4 regions of the Acidovorax sp. SDU_ACID1 genome follow, and region 2 is predicted to be linked to each of the others. Evidence: predicted binding sites of a transcription regulator. Region 2 holds the regulator's gene; each other region holds the start of a gene.

Region 1 (4,399 bases), 680 kb from region 2:
CTCTACTTCTCGCCAACGGGTCAATTAACTTCGAGCGTGGCAGAGTTCATGGGCCACGCCCATGTAAAACGGTTCAGCCAGCAACTGAATGCGGTGCCAGCCAAAATGGAAGCGATGCTAGCTGCCCGTACATTGACATAATTGCGGGTTAATGACCATGGGTATCGGGCTACACCAAATCTGCGCAACGGTAGAGATAGTGTGTTTTCTCGATACCCCGCACGCTGCGAAAAACGTAGCTTCCAACGGGATGAACATTGCCGGATTCATGGAGTCTCCCCGGGAAAATGACGTATTGCAGCGCAGAACCCGCCATGGCGCACATGTCCCCCACCAGTGCCGCATCCGGCAGGCAATTGGAGCGGATTTGAGCGCCTTTTTGGATGCTCTCGAAAATCATGCACAATTGCGCCTGCAGTTCCAGCGGCGCGATTGCGTCGCGTCGGCGGTATGACTCCAGCGCCGTTTCGCGGTTAAACAATAATCCACCCTGTTGTGATCCACTGAGATAGACGGCGCGATGCAGCAGCAGCCACGGCGCCAAATTTTCATTCGACCAATAGACGGTTGCATCCGGTTCGATCTTCCAGCCAAACATATCGGGATTGGCGGGCATAGATTCGATCAGATGGGTTTCCGGTGCGCGGCCATCCCAGCGCAAGACGAGGAATATGGCCAATACAGTACCCACAGTCGTCACTGGCAAACGCCAAAATTGGGCCAGCCGCTCCCAGGCCATCAATGCGGCCGCGAACAGCCCGACAGCGACGACGGGCTGAAACACTTTGGAAATTGCGATGCTTCCATCATCGCCGGCCAGAGCGATGCTTTCGTCGGTTCCTATGTAAAAAGCATGGCGTACGACAATGATCACCACGGCGGCGACCACTGCCGTGCGAAGCATGGCCTCATATCGAGTGCCAATGCGAAATTGTATGCTCGGCCAAGCGGTATACAGCAGCGCACACAGCAGTGCCGCATATGCCGTCTCAACAGGGCGAGTGGGTGCCGATAACAAAAAGGCGACCACAATAAAAATCAGCCGTGTAGGTGGCGTTCGAAAATTTGATTTTTCGAACCGTGCCCATGCACTCACTATGGCAACGAAACTTGCCACAGCGCACCAATGCAAAATCCATTGAGCACGCCAGAATTGGGTGCTTGTGGCCAGCACGAGACGCAGTCCGTCAGCGTATAGTAGCGCCACGACAAAGCCTAGTACGGCGGTCCATAGCACGGCGTCCAGCACTTTTTGCACTCGTGCAGACGCATGATCGCGTGCGAGCCGAACCAACCAGAAGTCCAGGCCTAAACGAATCCAATCAGCGACACTCCATTGCTGCAACAGAACGAAACCATTCGAATTCTCGACGGCATCCCACCAATACTCGTCATAAGTCGCAAGACCGGGCCAGGGCAAGCCCGCCCCTTGAATTCCAATGAGCAGGAGAAAACCGGCCACTAAGCCGATTAAGTAAAATTTCCTCAACCGCTCAGGAGTAGTGAATATTACCAATATGCCCGCGAGAGGAACCGCCTGCAGCGGGTGCAGCGCCGCAGCCAGCAAGCCTAAAACGCCAACAAGCCAGAATTTTTTCCGTATAAGCGCGCCCAACGCGAATATTATGAGCGGCTCGGCGAGACCGCGCGCCGTAAAATATGGTTCGGCATACGTGATTACCTGGTGATGCCCATAATACCCAGGCCAAAATATGGCGAGGCATATCGCGAACAGGCAGATCGTGCGGCTATCCTGCAACCAGGCAGAAAGGGTGTATGCGCAGGCCGCAGCGTAAAGCAGCAGCGAAAGAGCGCCGCCGAACCTCCATAGGGCACCAACGTCTGGGAAAAATCGGTTGGCGAAAGCTGCTAAGTGAGGGAAGAGCGTGAAATTAGCCTGCGAGCCATATTTAAAAAAGAGGTCATTCGAAAATGTCGACGGATCAATCACATAAAGCATTTGAGCCACATAAAGCGTGGCATCGTGGCGTATGCCTACATAACCCCGGTAGTAGGCAAGTGTTGCGATGACCAGCATGACCGCCGCCACCGCTTCAATGATTGACTGTTTTTTCATGCAGAAAAAAGGGATGGCCTTCAAGCAGGCCATCCCTTCATCGGGCTAGACAGTATTAGAACTGACCGCGGCAAGAACCCGGCAGGTACTTCTGCGGGAGGTCGGTGCCGTCGGCAGCAAGGCCGCAGCGCCAGCCAAACACCGTCACCTGAACGTCGCCATTTGCGATCGCGTTAGTTGCGTCTTTCATCGGAACCAACGTGACGGCCTTACTTGCAGCATCCTTCAGATCGGCCTTGTTGGAGGTCGTGATCGTTACTTTGCCAGCATTATTCGTAGCGACAGAATCCACATACTTGGTCACGCCACCGCTGGACTCGCAACCCCAGGCTCCAGCGGCCGGCAGCGTCGTGCCGACCGTGCTCTGCACGGTCTCGGTGATAGTGGTGCGGCAGGCGGATGCTGCCAAGATGACTTCGGACACCTTAGCGCGGACGGTGTAGTCCTGATACGCCGGCAGCGCCACGGCAGCCAGAATGCCGATGATCGCCACCACGATCATCAGTTCGATCAGGGTGAAACCTTGTTGCAGGGTGCGCTTCATAAATGACTCCTCGGGAGTTTGTGGACAAGCCCCCCGAAGAAACCGGGAGGGTGCTGTATTTCCAGCATTTTTCGTGCCAGGACGGGCATTGCAGCACACGCCCCTTTGTCCCTTCGGGCATCCACGTCCACCCCGAAGCAAGCCTCACAAAACGACACATTTGTCACCCAGGGATGTCCCTTTCGGTCAACAGGGTGTCGCCCCTGGCGCTCAAAAGCTCGCAGCGGCCGGCCGGGGAAAGAGGAGCCCCCGACCAGGAGACAAAGGTATTTTGTATGCTTTCTCCTATCTGGCAAGCGCGAATGCTCTCTTTTTTAGAGCAACTGCGGCCGCATGCGTTAGCCCTGGACAAACTCCATCTCGGTGCCCGCCAGAGCAATACGGTCGCCGCTTTGCAGGACGACGGGCTCGCCGCCAAGCGCATTGCCGTTGAGCAGCGGAAACTCCGCGCCTTCCACATGGGCCAGCACAAAGCCCTGATGCCGCTTGGTAATGGAGGCCACCGCCACGCCGGGTTTGCCGATGGTGGTGACCACCTTCAACAAGGCCACCTCGCGCCCGGCAGCGGGGCCGGAGAGGACGCGCACGGCAGCGCTGAGGACGACCGGGGCCGACGTGGCGGCCACGTGTTTCTGCGGAGCGAGAGTGCCCGGCTTGAAAAGCATGGTTTTCTCGAACCCCGGCGCTTCTTCCTCGCTCAGGAACCGGATCTTGTACTTGCCGACCTCCACGGTGTCGCCGCTGCGCAGCGCCTGGCGCTTGACGGCCTTGCCGTTGACGTAGGTTCCGTTGGTGCTGTTCAGGTCCTCGACCTCGGCTTCACCGCCCGCCAAATGGAACACCGCATGCTCGCCGCTGACGGCCAGATTGTCGATCACCACATCGTTATAAGGGCGTCGCCCCACGGCCGTGTGCTCCTTGACGAGCGGGGCTTCCTTGATGACGACTCCGTCGATAGAGACGACCAGTCTGGGCATGTTCTTTTTCCTTCTGCAGCCAATTATTCGGAAACAAAAGCAAGTTTCAGGCTCACGGCGCGCGAAGCAGCCGGGACATCAGTCCGCGTTTTCCGCCGGGCGCGGATGTCCGCACCAGCAGCACGCTGATGTTGTCGCGCCCGCCCAAGGCATTGGCCAGGTCGATCATGCGCTGTGCCTTGTCCTTCAATGGAATGGCTTGGCGGGCAATGGCGGCAAGGTCATCGTCGTCCACCATATCGGTCAGGCCGTCCGAACACAGGATGAACAGGTCCTGCTGCTCCACCGCGAATTCGTTGACCTCGATGTGCACCGTGCCTTCCACGCCCAACGCTCGCGTGACAAGGTTGCGCTGGCCTGATCTCGCAGCCTCCTCTGGGGTGAGAAGGCCCGCGTCGATCTGCTCCTGCAGCCAGGAGTGGTCCCGCGTGATCTGCTTCAGCACGCCTGCGCGCAACCGATAGCAGCGCGAGTCGCCTACGTGGCCCAGGATCAGGCGGTCACCAAGGAACACCGCCACGACCAAGGTGGTGCCCATGCCCATGTATTGAGGGTTGGCCAGCGATGCACCCAGGATAGCGTGATTGGCGTTGTCCACGCAGGCTTCCATGGCTCGGCGCACGTCGGCAGCATCGGCATTCGTGCCTTGCTCCTGCAGCCAGCGGGCCATCTCCGTGCCGATGTAGGTGGTGGCCATGCCGCTGGCCACTTCGCCGGCGTTGTAGCCGCCCATGCCATCGGCCAAGATGGCCAGTTGGGCCGATTCGTCGATGGCTACCGCATCTTCATTGTTCGAGCGCA
Region 2 (4,399 bases):
GTCGAAGCCCGCGTCGTAGAACCAGTCGTGCAGCCAGTTGGTGGCGTAGAACAGGTTGACCACCGAGGCGTCGATCTGGCCCGGGTTCGCCTGCGGCCCCTGGTCCGGGTCGTAGACGTAGTCGAAAACGCCGGGCGCGGAAATGCTGGCGATGCGGTCGCCGCCTACGTTGAAGCCATCGGGCGCGGCCAGGTCGGCATAGGCATGCACGTTGTTGCCCTGGGTTTGCGTGGCACCGCTAGGTAGCCAGGGATCGTTGCGGGAGAACGGCGCGTTTTGCAGCGTCAACAGGTTGGGCGACGCCATGGGGGCGGCGTAGCCGTTGGGCGTGCCGGCGGGGTGGGGCGTTCCGTTGCGGCCCTGGGGGCCGGGCCAGGGCGTGTAGGGCGGCGTCGCGTCGGCGGGCACGCGGTAGCTGAAGTCGGCGTGCGCCGTCTGGTCGTGGCGCAGCAGCAGGCGGGCGTCGCTGCTGGCCACCACGTAGGCGTAGGCATGTTCCTGCCCCTCCTGCAGCACGCGCACTTCCACGTAGGTGGCGGCCACCAGCCCCTGGGGGAGGCGGAACCACACGGGTTTGGTGCGGGCGGACAGGAGCGTGGCACCGTCCTCGCCACTGGTCCCGCCGGGCAGCACCCACCACTGGTAGGCCCCCTGGGGTGCGCCGCTGGGCTGGAGCAGGTGCTCCACGGCGGCAAAGCCCCAGTCCTGCAAGGCGCGGGCCAGGGCGCCGGGGGCGGTGAGGGGCTGCGCGAGCGCCGCCTTGGGCTGGGGCGCCAGGGCGGTGCTGCCCAGGTAGCCACCGATGGCCGTGACCTGCCCCTCGGCGTCCAGCAGCACGGTGGCCTGCTCGCGGAAAACCTCGATGCCATCGCGCCGGCTGGTCAGGCGCACCAGGCGCGCGCCACCGGGCAGGGCTTGCACGTGGTGCAGCACGGCGGCGTCGGCCTCTTGCTCGGTGATGCCGTACAGGCCGGCCAGGGCTTTCAATTCGCCGCGCGCGGCGCTGGCGGGATCGGCGTTCGCGGGGCGCGACTTGGCCAGGGAAGGCCTCAATTGCACGAAGGTGGGCACGCCCAGCCGTTCCTCGCGCGAGAGGCTCTGCACCTGGACGGGCAAGGCCTGGGCGGCCTTGCGCTGCACTGCGGGGGGCCTCTCCCAGGGCGTCGATGGGCGCAAGCTCGCGGGCGTGGGCAAGCGGCAGTGTCAGGACAGCGGCGCACAGCAGTGCGCGGCCCCAGGAGCCCCAGATAGGTGAGTGCATGGCGTTTGAACTATGGGTTTGATAGCTGCCTGCGCTTGCCAGGCAAGGGCTAAAGCCCAAAAACACTCAAACCAAGCCCACGCGGCCAAACAATGTTAACGGAATGTGACTTTTCGCAACATCCCTGAAATTGGGTAATTTGCGGTCTGCCGCCGCCCGCATGTTCAGGATGCCGACGCGACGCGCTGAAGCAGCAACTGCCGCACCGATTCAGGGATGGGCGCGGGCTTGCGGGCCGCGCGGTCGATGAACACGATGCCGGTCTTGCCGCGCGCGATCTCGCGGCACTGGGTCTTCTCCGTCATGCGGAAGACGAGGTCGAAGCCGTAGCGGTTGAAGTCTTGCGGCGCCATCTCCACGCGCAGCGTCTCGCCGTGGAAGGCCTCGGACTTGTATTGGGCGACCATGTCGCCCACCACGGTGGCAAGGCCCGCCACATCGGCCTCCGGGTAGCCCAGGGAGCGGAAAAAGCGCACGCGCGCCTCGGAAACGAGGCTGAGCAGCTGCGCGTTGTCCAGGTGCCCGCCCTGGTTGACGTGGCTGATGTAGACCTGCAGCTCGGTGGCGAAGCCGAAATGGGCGGGAAGGTCGAAGACGACGCGGGCCATGGAGAGGGGTGTTTTCTAGAGCGCCTTGCGCAGGTTGGCGGGCGCGATCTTGAGCGCCTCGCGGTACTTGGCCACGGTGCGGCGTGCGCACTCGATACCCTGTTCCTTGAGCATGTCGGCGATCTGGCTGTCCGACAGGGGCTTGTGCGGGTTCTCGGCGGCCACGAACTGCTTGATGAGCGCGCGCACGGCCGTGCTGGAGGCGTTGCCGCCGGTCTCGGTGCCCAGGCCGGAGCCGAAGAAATACTTCAGCTCGAACGTGCCCTGCGGCGTGGCCATGTACTTGGCGGTGGTCACCCGGCTGATGGTGGACTCGTGCAGGCCCAGCTCGTCGGCGATGTCGCGCAGCACCAGCGGGCGCATGGCCAGCTCGCCGTGGACGAAGAAGTTCTTCTGCCGCTCGACGATGGCGGTGGAGACGCGCAGGATGGTGTCGAAGCGCTGCTGGATGTTCTTGATGAACCAGCGCGCCTCCTGCAGGCGCTGCTGCAGCGCCTGGTGGCCTTCGCTGCCGCGCCCGCCACGCAGCGCTCCGGCGTAGATGTCGTGCACGCGCAGGCGGGGCATCACGTCGGGGTTGAGCTGCACGCTGAAGCGCTGCTGCGCGCCGCGCCCGGTTTTGCGCACGATGACGTCGGGCACGATGATGTTGCGGTCCACGTCGGCGAAGCGCCGGCCGGGGCGCGGCTCCAGCCGCGCGATGAGCGCCATGGCGGCGCGCGTCACGTCTTCGCTGCTGCCGGCGGCCTGGGCCAGGCGGCGCACGTCGCGCTTGGCCAGCAACTCCAGCGGCTGGCGGCAGATGGCGAGCGCGGCCTGGATCACGGCCGGGTCGCCCTCCTCGTCCTGGTCCATCGCACGCAGCTGCAGCGCCAGGCATTCGGCCAGGTTGCGCGCGCCTACGCCGGCGGGCTCCAGGCTTTGCAGCAGGCCCAGGGCGACGGTGAAGCGGTGCACCAGCTCGTCCACCTGCTCGGGGTCTTCGGTGCCGGCCAGGCTCTGCGCGAGGGATTCGAGCGGCTCGTCGAGGTAACCGTCGTCGTTCAGCGATTCGATGAGGAAGCGCAGCGCGGCGCAGTCCACCTCCGACAGACGCAGCGAGAGCGCCTGGCGGTGCAGATGGTCGGTGAGCGATTCGTGGCTGCGGGCGAGCTCCGTGGCGTCCACCTCGTCGCCATCGCCGCTGGAAGATCCGGTGCGCGCGGGGGCATCGCCGCCCCACTCGCCGTCGTCGGGGGCCATCTCGACGGTGCCGTCGCCCTCCCAGTCCGGGGAGGGTTCAGGTTCATTTGGGGCTTCAGCGCTTGCTGGCTCAGCGCTGGCAGCTCCTGAATAAGAAGCATCTTCGTCGGCACTGGCGGGCGCATCGGCCTGGGCGATGCCGAACTCCTCGCGCGGCGCCTCATCCTGCGCCACCTCCAGGAAGGGGTTGTCGCCGAGCATCTGCTCGACTTCCTGCGCCAGCTCCAGCGTGGAGAGCTGCAGCAGCCGGATCGACTGCTGCAACTGCGGCGTGAGCGCCAGATGCTGCGAGACACGCAGCGACAGGCTGGGTTTCATCACATCCTGAAGTGTTCGCCGAGATAGACGCGGCGCACTTCAGCGTTATCGACAATTTCGGACGGCGTGCCCTGCGCGAGCACCTGGCCGTCGCTGATGATGAAGGCGTGGTCGCAGATGCCCAGGGTCTCGCGCACGTTGTGGTCGGTGATGAGCACGCCGATGCCGCGCTCCTTGAGGAAGCCGATGATGCGCTGGATCTCGATCACGGCGATGGGGTCGATGCCCGCGAAGGGCTCGTCCAGCAGGATGAAGCGCGGCTGCGTGGCCAGCGCCCGGGCGATTTCCACGCGCCTGCGCTCGCCGCCCGACAGCGCCAGCGCGGGCGATTCGCGCAGGTGCTGCACGCGCAGTTCTTCGAGCAGCGCGGTGAGGCGGCGCTCGATCTCGGCGCGCGCCAGGGAGCGGCCGGCCTCGTCCTTCTGCAGCTCCAGCACGGCCCGCACGTTCTCTTCGACGTTGAGCTTGCGGAAGATCGAGGCCTCCTGCGGCAGGTAGGACAGCCCCAGGCGCGAGCGCCGGTGGATGGGCATGTGGGTGACGTCCTGGCCGTCGATGCGGATGCTGCCGCCGTCGCTGCGCACCAGGCCCACGATCATGTAGAACGACGTGGTCTTGCCCGCGCCGTTGGGGCCGAGCAGGCCCACCACCTCGCCCTTTTGCACCGCCACCGACACGTCCTTGACCACCTTGCGGCTGCCGTAGGACTTCTGCAGGTGCCAGGCTTCCAGGCGGCTGCCGTTTCCGGCATCCGTGGCGTGCGCCGCGGGCGCCTGTGCCTCGTGCGCGGCCATCACTTCGCGCCGCCGCCCAGTTCGGGGCTGGAACGCAGCGCGGGCGCGTCGGCGGGTGCCGGCGCGGGCTGCGCGCCGGAGGCGGGTTCCTTGGGCGAGAGCACGGCGCGGATGCGCCCGCCGGGCGTGCCCGCGCTGGTGCCGGCCGGCGCGGTCTTCTGGCCGTCCACGGTGAA
Region 3 (4,399 bases), 1.5 Mb from region 2:
CACCGAGCGCGGCTGGAACCTGTACGTGTGCGGCAACGGCGGCATGAAGCCGCGCCACGCCGAGCTGCTCGCCAGCGATTTGACAAAGCAGCGGCTGATCCAGCTCATCGACCGCTTTCTGATGTTCTACGTGCGCACCGCCGACCGGCTGCAACGCACCAGCACCTGGCGCGAATCGCTCGAAGGCGGGCTGGACTACGTGAAGGACGTGGTCATCAACGACAGCCTGGGCCTGGCCGACGAGCTGGAAGCGCAGATGCAGCTCGTGGTGGACACCTACCAGTGCGAGTGGAAGACCGCCGTGACCACGCCCGCCGTGCGCCAGCGCTTCAAGACCTTCGTGAACGGCGACGCGCCCGGCACGGCAATTGCATAAACCACCGCCAGCGCCCATCCACCGAGCGCAAGCAGCTATCGAAACAAGAGCAAGGAGATCACCATGACCTGGACCCCCGTCTGCACCATCCACGCCATCCTGCCAGACACGGGCGTGTGCGCCCTCGTGGAGGGGCGGCACGTGGCCGTGTTCCGCATCGGCCTGCGGCAGCTCTACGCGATCGACAACGTGGACCCCACCTGCGGCGCCAGCGTGCTCTCGCGCGGGCTGGTGGGCAGCGTGGACGGGCGCACCGTGGTCGCCTCGCCGCTCTACAAGAACCACTTCGACCTGGCCACCGGCGAATGCCTGGAGGCGCCCGAGCACTCGGTGCGCACCCACCCGGTGCGCATGGAGGGCGAGCAGGTGCTCGTCGCCTGCGGATGAGCACAGCCCCCGCCACGCGGCTGGTGCTGCGCGCCAAGCGCCTGGAGATGCAGGCCGCGCGCCGCTTGGCCGCGCGCATCGCGCTGGTGGACGCGCTGCGCGAGTGCATCCACGCGCTGCAGCACGAGCGCGGCGCGAGCAGCGTGTACCTCGCCTCGGGCGGCGCGCGCTTCGCCGATGAGCGCCGCGCCGCCATCGACGCTGGCGCCCCCGCGCTGGCAGGCCTACATGCGCTGCTGGCCGCGCAGGGTGAGGAAAGGCCTGATGAAGCCGATGCCGACGTGGACGCCGCCATGCTCGGCCTCATGGCCAGTGTGCTGCTGGGCCTGGAGGCCCTGCCCGCGCAGCGCGCCGCCATCGAGGCGCGGCAGACCCACACGCAGGACGCCATCGCCGCCTTCACCCAACGCATCGCGGGCATGGTGCGGCTGCTCTCGCACGTGGCCGACGCCAGCCTGCTGCCCGGCGTTCCCAGCGTCTCGCGCCCGCTGGTGGCGCTGCTGCACCTCGTGCAGGCCAAGGAGGCTGCGGGGCAGGAGCGCGCAGCGGGTGCGCACCTGTTCGCATCGAGCCAGTGCGATGCGGCGGAGCAGGAGCGCATCGCCCACCTGATCGACGCGCAGGAGCAGAGCCTGCGTGTGTTCGCCGGCTTTGCCGATGCCGCGCTGCGCGCCGAATGGGAGAGCCTGCAGCTCGGCCCCGGCATGGCGCGGCTGGAACGCCAGCGCCGCGTACTTTGCGCCGCACGCCCCGGCGCAGCGCTGGATGCAGACACCAGCGGCGAATGGTTCGCCGCCGCCAGCGAGCGTATCGGTGCATTGGGCACCATGGAAGCCGCGCTGGTGCGCCACCTGCGCGCCGAATGCGCGCGCCACGCCAGCCAGGCGCAGCAGGAATTGGAGGATTCCGAAGGGCTGCTGCGCCGCCTGCGCGAGCAGCCGCCCACGGCCGATCCCCTCGCCGGCGAAGCCGCCACGCTGCGCGAGTTGCTGCACGCCCAATCCGAGCGCCTGGCGCGCACCGAAGTGGAGCTGCAGGCTGCGCGCCGCGCACTGTCGGAGCGCAAGGTGATCGAACGCGCCAAGGGCATGCTGATGGCGCGCCTGGGCCTGACCGAGGAAGCCGCCTTCCGAGCGCTGCAGAAAGCCTCGATGGACCAGAACCGGCGCCTGCTCGACGTGGCCGAGGCCGCCCTGGCGCTGCCCGACCTGGCCTTCGTGCGGGCCAAGGAAGTTTGAGCCTTTTCGGCCTCCAGCGCTTGCTGGACAAGCGCTGGCAGCTCCCTTTTCAGGAGCATCCACGCAAAGAACGCTGGCACGGAACCTGCATTCACCCCGCGCAACGAGGCTGAAGACGGCCCCGTTTCCGGGATGAAGGCGTCCCTTCGCACCCCTGCGTCGCAGGGCGGTGCGAAGGACGCCTTTTACTTTTCAGGTGCTTCTCTAGAGGAGAGTTCTCATGGCCTACGTCGCCCCCGCCGAATTCGTGACCAGGATGGTCGATGCCGGCGAATCCAAGCTGCTCATGTCCACCCGCGACACGCTGATCCGCGCCTACATGGCCGGCGCCATCCTGGCGCTGGCGGCGGCCTTCGCGGTCACCGTCACCGTCAACACCGGCAACCCGCTGCTGGGCGCCCTCCTGTTCCCGGTGGGCTTCATCCTGCTGTACCTGATGGGGTTCGACCTGCTCACGGGCGTGTTCACGCTCGCGCCGCTGGCCGTGATCGACAAGCGCCCCGGCGCCACCTGGGCCGGCGTGCTGCGCAACTGGGGCCTGGTGTTCGTGGGCAACTTCGCGGGCGCGATCACCGTGGCGGTGTTCATGGCCATCATCTTCACCTTTGGCTTCTCCGAGGCGCCCAACGCCGTCGGCCAGAAGCTGGGCCACATCGGCGAGGGCCGCACGCTGGGCTACTCGGCGCACGGCGCGGCGGGCATGCTCACGCTGTTCGTGCGCGCGGTGATGTGCAACTGGATGGTCTCCACCGGCGTCGTCGCGGCGATGATGTCCACCAGCGTCTCGGGCAAGGCCATCGGCATGTGGATGCCCATCATGGTGTTCTTCTACATGGGCTTCGAACACTCCATCGTGAACATGTTCCTGTTCCCCACGGGGCTGATGCTGGGCGGCAACTTCACGATCATGGATTACCTGATCTGGAACGAGATTCCCACCGTGCTGGGCAACCTCGTCGGCGGCCTCACGTTCGTCGGCGCCACGCTGTATTCCACCCACTACAAGACCGCCCCCAAGCGCGCGGCATGAAGGTCACGCTCGGCCAGCACTCGCTGGGCAAGCAGGGCGGCGTGAACCAGGACTTCCACGGCGCCATGCTGCCCACGGGCCACCTGCGCGCGGCGCGCGGCATCGCCCTGGCGGTGGCCGACGGCATAGGGTCCAGCCGCGTGAGCCAGGTGGCCAGCAGCGCGGCGGTGCGCGGCTTCCTGGAGGACTACTACGCCACGCCCGACGCCTGGCCCGTGCGCCGCGCCGCGCAGCAGGTGCTGGCCGCCACCAACGCCTGGCTGCACGCGCAGAACCAGCGCGGCCCGGCGCGCTTCGACAAGGACAGCGGCTACGTCTGCGCCTTCAGCGCCCTCATCCTGCACGGGCACGACCTGCACCTGCTGCACGTGGGCGACGCGCGCATCTGCCGCGTGCACCCGCAGGCGCTGGAGCCGCTGACCGAAAACCACCGCCTGCACGTGGGCGCGGGCCAGTCGTACCTGGCGCGCGCGCTGGGCCTGCACGCGCACGTGGAGATCGACACGCGCTGCTGGCCCGCCGAAGTGGGCGACCTCTACCTGCTGGCCACCGACGGCGCGCACGGCCACCTCGACGCCGCTGCCGTGCACGCCGCGCTGCACCGGCATGGCGACGACCTGGACGCCGCCGCCCGCGCCTTGTGCGAGCACGCCCGCACGCAGGGCAGCGAGGACGACGCCACCGTGCAACTGCTGCGCATCGACGCGCTGCCCGCAGCAACGGGCCTGAACACCCTGCTGCCGCGCGACGGCCTGCGCCTGCCGCCCCCGTTCGCGCCGCGCATGGCCTTCGAGGGCTACACCATCGTGCGTGCGCTGCACGTCGGCCCGCGCAGCCACGTGCACCTGGCCGTGGACGACGCCACCGGCGAGCCCGTAGCCCTCAAGACCCCCGCCGCCAGCGCGCACGAGGACGAAGCCTTCCTCGACCGCTTCCTGCTCGACGAATGGGTCGCCAGCCGCATCGACAGCCCCCACGTAGTGCGCGCCCGCGCCCCGCAGCGCCCGCGCGGCCACCTGTTCGCGGCGCTGGAATACGTGCCCGGCCAGACCCTGGCGCAATGGATGGTGGACCACCCGCGCCCCGCGCTGGAGGAAGTGCGCGCCATCGTGGAACAAGTCGCGCGCGGCCTGCAGGCCCTGCACCGGCGCGAAGTGCTGCACCAGGATCTGCGCCCGGCCAACGTGGTGATCGACGCGCAGGGCACGGCGTGCATCATCGACCTGGCCTCGGCCCACGTGCCCGGCCTGCACGCGGCGAGCGACGGGCCGCCCACCACCATCGAGGGCACGCTGCAGTACACCGCGCCCGAATACCTCACCGGCCAGGGCGGCGACGCGCGCTCCGACCTGTTCGCGCTGGCCGCCA
Region 4 (4,399 bases), 1.3 Mb from region 2:
GCCCGTGAAGGCCACGCCCAGGCGCTCGCCCCAGGCGAGCTGGTCGTCCACCTGCGCAAGCGCGCGGCGCAGGGCGGCCTGCACCTTTTCGTCGCGCTCCTGCGCTAACCGCTCGCTGAGCAGCAGGCGCGTGGCGGGGCTGGCGTCTTCCAGCAGCGTGGCGATGGCGGCCATGCGGCCCATCGCGTCGCCGCTGTTCAGCTGCACGCTGGCGCGGATCTGCTCCAGCGCCCGCTTCACGCGCGCGTCGCTCTCCTGCGCCAGCGCCTTGTCGATGAGCGGCAGGCGCTCGGCCGTCGCACCCTGGCGCATGGCCTGCGCGGCCTGCAGGCGCTGCCCGGCATCGGGCGCGAACAGGTCGAGCGCGGCCAGCGCAGCGCCGATGGCAGAGCGCATGCGGTTGTTGTTGCTCACGTCCTCCGCGCCCTCGGGCAGTGTCACGTCCTGCCCGGTCGCCGGATCTTGCGCCTGGCCGTCCTTGACGATCAACGCGCGGCCGTCCGCGACGGCCACCTCGCCCTCGGCCAGCGCGCGCAGAAAGGCGGCGGTGCGCGCATCGGGCTGCTCGGCCACTGCCGTCTGCATGGCGGCGATGCGGCCCGCGCTGTCGCCCTGCGCCATCGCCAGCGCGGCTTCGGGCGTGAGCGCGTGGACCAGGTGCACGCCGCCCATGCAGGCCATCCACACCAGCGTTCGCAACAACAGTTGTCTCAACATACGAACCTCAAAAAAACGGCGCGGCGCGCGACTGTGCGCGCCGCGCCGAAGGCTGCCCACCAGGGCGAGGAGACTCGGGAGTTACTTCTTTTCAGGCTCGTCCTTCTTCTTGTCGTTGCCGTCGATGTACGGGCTCCAGGGCTGGGCCTTCACGGGCGCCTTGGTCTTCCAGACGACGTTGAACTGGCCGTCGGCCTTGATCTCGCCGATCAGCACCGGCTTGTGCAGGTGGTGGTTCTTGGCGTCCATGGTCAGCGTGAAGCCGCTGGGCGCCTTGAAGGTCTGCCCGGCCATCGCGGGGATCACCTTGTCGGGGTCGGTGCTCTTGGCTTTCTCCACCGCCTGCTTCCACATATGGATGCCGACGTAGGTGGCTTCCATCGGGTCGTTGGTCAGCGGCTTGGTCGATTGGCCGGGCAGCTTCTTGGCCTTGGCGTAGGCGCTCCACTGCTTGATCCAGGCATCGTTCGTGGGGTTCTTCACGCTCATGAAGTAGTTCCACGCGGCGAGGTGGCCCACGAGCGGCTTGGGGTCGAGGCCGCGCAGCTCTTCCTCGCCCACGCTGAAGGCGACCACGGGCACGTCGGTGGCCTTCAGGCCCGCGTTGCCCAGCTCCTTGTAGAAGGGCACGTTGGAGTCGCCGTTGATGGTGGAGACGACCGCCGTCTTGCCGCCGGCAGAGAACTTCTTGATGTCGGCCACGATGGTCTGGTAGTCGCTGTGGCCGAAGGGGGTGTAGGTCTCCATGATGTCCTTGTCGGCCACGCCCTTGGCCTTGAGGAAGGCGCGCAGGATCTTGTTGGCCGTGCGCGGGTACACGTAGTCGGTGCCCAGCAGCACCCAGCGCTTGGCACTGCCGCCGTCCTCGCCCATCAGGTATTCCACGGCGGGAATGGCCTGCTGGTTGGGCGCGGCGCCGGTGTAGAAGACGTTCTTGGAGAGTTCCTCGCCCTCGTACTGCACGGGGTAGAACAGCAGCGCGTTGTTCTCCTCGTAGACCGGCAGCACCGACTTGCGGCACACCGAGGTCCAGCAGCCGAAGGTGACGGCCACCTTGTCCTGGCCGATGAGCTGCTTGGCCTTCTCGGCCGCCAGCGGCCAGTTGGAGGCCGTGTCGATCACCACGGGCTCCAGCTTCTTGCCGAGCACGCCGCCCTTAGCGTTGATGTCCTCGATGGTCATCAGCGCCATGTCCTTGAGCGCGGTTTCCGAGATTGCCATCGTGCCGGAGAGCGCATGCAGCACGCCCACCTTGATGGTGTCCGCCGCATGCGCGGCGAGCGGCAGGCTGGCGATGGCCGCAGCGGCGGCGAGGGTCTGGAGGGTGAAACGGCGCGGGTTCATCACGATGCGATCCTTGGCTGTCGATGGAGAAGGCCGCCATCTGCGAAAACGGCGGGACTGCTCTCGTCTTGCAAGCACCGTGCCACCGCGCCTTCTCACGCTCGTGGTGCAAAAGCGGCGGCGCAGGCACCATGACGGCCAGCCACGCACCAGCATCGGGCGCGCGCCATGCACCACGGCGGCGACGCACAGGCACCGTTTTTGCATATCCCGGTGCATGGAGCTGACACCGCGTGTTCGGCCGGTATTCCTGGCCGCACGAACTGATTAATCGAGCCTTAAGCGAAGCGAAATGGAACTGACACCTCGTGAAAAAGACAAGCTGCTGATCTTCACCGCCGCGCTGCTGGCCGAGCGCCGCAAGGCGCGCGGGCTCAAGCTCAACTACCCCGAGGCCGTGGCCCTCATCAGCGCCTTCGTGATGGAAGGCGCGCGCGACGGGCGCACCGTGGCCGAGCTGATGAGCGCGGGCCGCACCGTACTCGCGCGCGCCGACGTGATGGAGGGTGTGGCCGAGATGATCCCGGACATCCAGATCGAAGCCACCTTTCCCGACGGCACCAAGCTGGTGACCGTGCACGAGCCCATCATTTGAAGCCTTTTTTGCCTCCAGCCCTTATCCACCAAGCACGAACAGCTATGAAAAAGATACTGCCCCTCTCCCTCGCCGCCCTGCCCTTCGCGGCTCTTGCCCACGTGGGCGGACAGCCGCACACGCATGGCGTGGCGGACAGCTTCGCGCACGCCTTCGTGCATCCGTTCACGGGCCTCGACCACCTCGCCGCCATGCTGGCCGTGGGCGCCTGGAGCGCGCTGGCCGTGCGGCCCGCGTGGCGTGCGCCCGCCGCGTTCGTGGCGCTGCTGGTGCTGGGTGCGCTGGCAGGCTTCAGTGGCCTGTGGGTGCCTGGGGTGGAGCCGATGATCGCCGCCTCGGTGCTGGTGCTCGGCCTGCTCGTGGCCGTCCACAAGCGCATGCCCTGGGGCGCAGCCGCTGCCCTGGCCGGCGTGTTCGCGTTCTTCCACGGCGCGGCGCATGGCTATGAACTGGCGGGCGATGGCGGCGGCGCCGCCTTCGGCGCGCTGGCGGGTATGGCGGCGGGCTCGGCCGTGCTGCACGTCGCGGGCATGCTGCTGGGCCATGCGGTGATGCAGCGCCACCAGTGGATCGCCCGCGCGGGCGGCGCGGCCACGGCACTGCTGGGTGTGTTCATGCTGACGCGATGGGCCTGACATGATTCCCGGTGAACTCATCCCAGGCGACGGCGCGCACGCGCTCAACCCCGGCCGCCGCACGCTCGCGCTGGTGGTGAAGAACGCGAGTGACCGGCCGATCCAGGTCGGCTCGCACTACCACTTCGCCGAGGCCAACGCGGGGCTGGAATTCGACCGCGACAGCGCACGCGGCATGCGCCTCAACATCGCGAGCGGCATGGCCGTGCGTTTCGAACCGGGCCAGCAGCGCACGGTGGAACTCGTCGATTTTTCCGGTGCGCGCCGCGTGTTCGGCTTTCGCGGACTGGTGCAGGGAGATTTGTGATGGCAAGCATCGACCGGCGCGCCTACGCCGAAACCTATGGCCCCACCGTGGGCGACCGCCTACGGCTGGCCGACACGGGCCTCGTCATCGAGGTGGAACGCGACTTCACCCTGGCCGCAGGCGGCTATGGCGAAGAAGTGAAGTTCGGCGGCGGCAAGACCATCCGCGACGGCATGGCGCAATCGCAGCGCACGCGGGCCGAGGGCGCCGTGGATACCGTGCTGACCAATGCGCTGATCCTCGACCACTGGGGCATCGTCAAGGCCGACATCGGCCTGAAGGACGGGCGCATCGCCGCCATCGGCAAGGCGGGCAATCCCGACACGCAGCCGGGCGTGGATATCGTGATCGGGCCCGGCACCGAGATCATCAGTTGCGAGGGCCATATCGTCACTGCGGGCGGCATCGACTGCCACATCCACTTCATCTGCCCGCAGCAGATCGAGGAGGCGCTCGCCAGCGGCGTCACCACCATGATCGGCGGCGGCACCGGCCCGGCCACCGGCACCTTTGCCACCACCTGCACGCCGGGGCCGTGGCACATCGAGCGCATGCTGCAAGCGGCCGACGCCTTTCCGATGAACCTGGGCTTCCTCGGCAAGGGCAACGCCAGCCTACCCGGCGCGCTGCACGAACAGATCCACGCGGGCGTGATCGGACTGAAACTGCACGAGGACTGGGGCACCACGCCCAGCGCGATCAGCAACTGCCTGGACGTGGCGGAGCTGGAGGACGTGCAGGTGGCCATCCACTCCGACACGCTCAACGAATCGGGCTTCGTGGAGGACACCATCGCGGCGA

The links. The regulator sigma-54, encoded in region 2, starts transcription at its own class of promoters, with help from an activator protein. The targets are predictions, from matches to a motif close to TGGCANGNAANCTGCTTT.
Region 1: AAG689_RS23125 (pilin) is a predicted target of sigma-54. The motif match lies at 2,683-2,700, and genes of this name have one in related genera.
Region 3: AAG689_RS01820 (formate/nitrite transporter family protein) is a predicted target of sigma-54. The motif match lies at 2,076-2,093, and genes of this name have one in related genera.
Region 4: urtA (urea ABC transporter substrate-binding protein) is a predicted target of sigma-54. The motif match lies at 2,129-2,146, and genes of this name have one in related genera.

The regions. Positions count from the first base shown of each region.
Region 1 is NZ_CP152342.1:4,751,063-4,755,461, reverse strand. It holds gene AAG689_RS23130 (hypothetical protein) at 170-2,101, opposite strand; gene AAG689_RS23125 (pilin) at 2,133-2,621, opposite strand; gene AAG689_RS23120 (FHA domain-containing protein) at 2,960-3,598, opposite strand; gene AAG689_RS23115 (Stp1/IreP family PP2C-type Ser/Thr phosphatase) at 3,651-4,399, opposite strand, start outside.
Region 2 is NZ_CP152342.1:4,075,804-4,080,202, forward strand. It holds gene AAG689_RS19970 (M36 family metallopeptidase) at 1-1,140, opposite strand, end outside; gene AAG689_RS19975 (acyl-CoA thioesterase) at 1,426-1,869, opposite strand; gene AAG689_RS19980 (RNA polymerase factor sigma-54) at 1,885-3,429, opposite strand; gene lptB (LPS export ABC transporter ATP-binding protein) at 3,429-4,223, opposite strand; gene lptA (lipopolysaccharide transport periplasmic protein LptA) at 4,223-4,399, opposite strand, start outside.
Region 3 is NZ_CP152342.1:380,936-385,334, reverse strand. It holds gene nirB (nitrite reductase large subunit NirB) at 1-376, shown strand, start outside; gene nirD (nitrite reductase small subunit NirD) at 440-763, shown strand; gene AAG689_RS01825 (nitrate- and nitrite sensing domain-containing protein) at 760-2,001, shown strand; gene AAG689_RS01820 (formate/nitrite transporter family protein) at 2,222-3,031, shown strand; gene AAG689_RS01815 (protein kinase domain-containing protein) at 3,028-4,399, shown strand, end outside.
Region 4 is NZ_CP152342.1:2,727,762-2,732,160, forward strand. It holds gene urtB (urea ABC transporter permease subunit UrtB) at 1-717, opposite strand, end outside; gene urtA (urea ABC transporter substrate-binding protein) at 799-2,061, opposite strand; gene ureA (urease subunit gamma) at 2,354-2,656, shown strand; gene AAG689_RS13455 (HupE/UreJ family protein) at 2,701-3,291, shown strand; gene AAG689_RS13460 (urease subunit beta) at 3,293-3,598, shown strand; gene ureC (urease subunit alpha) at 3,598-4,399, shown strand, end outside.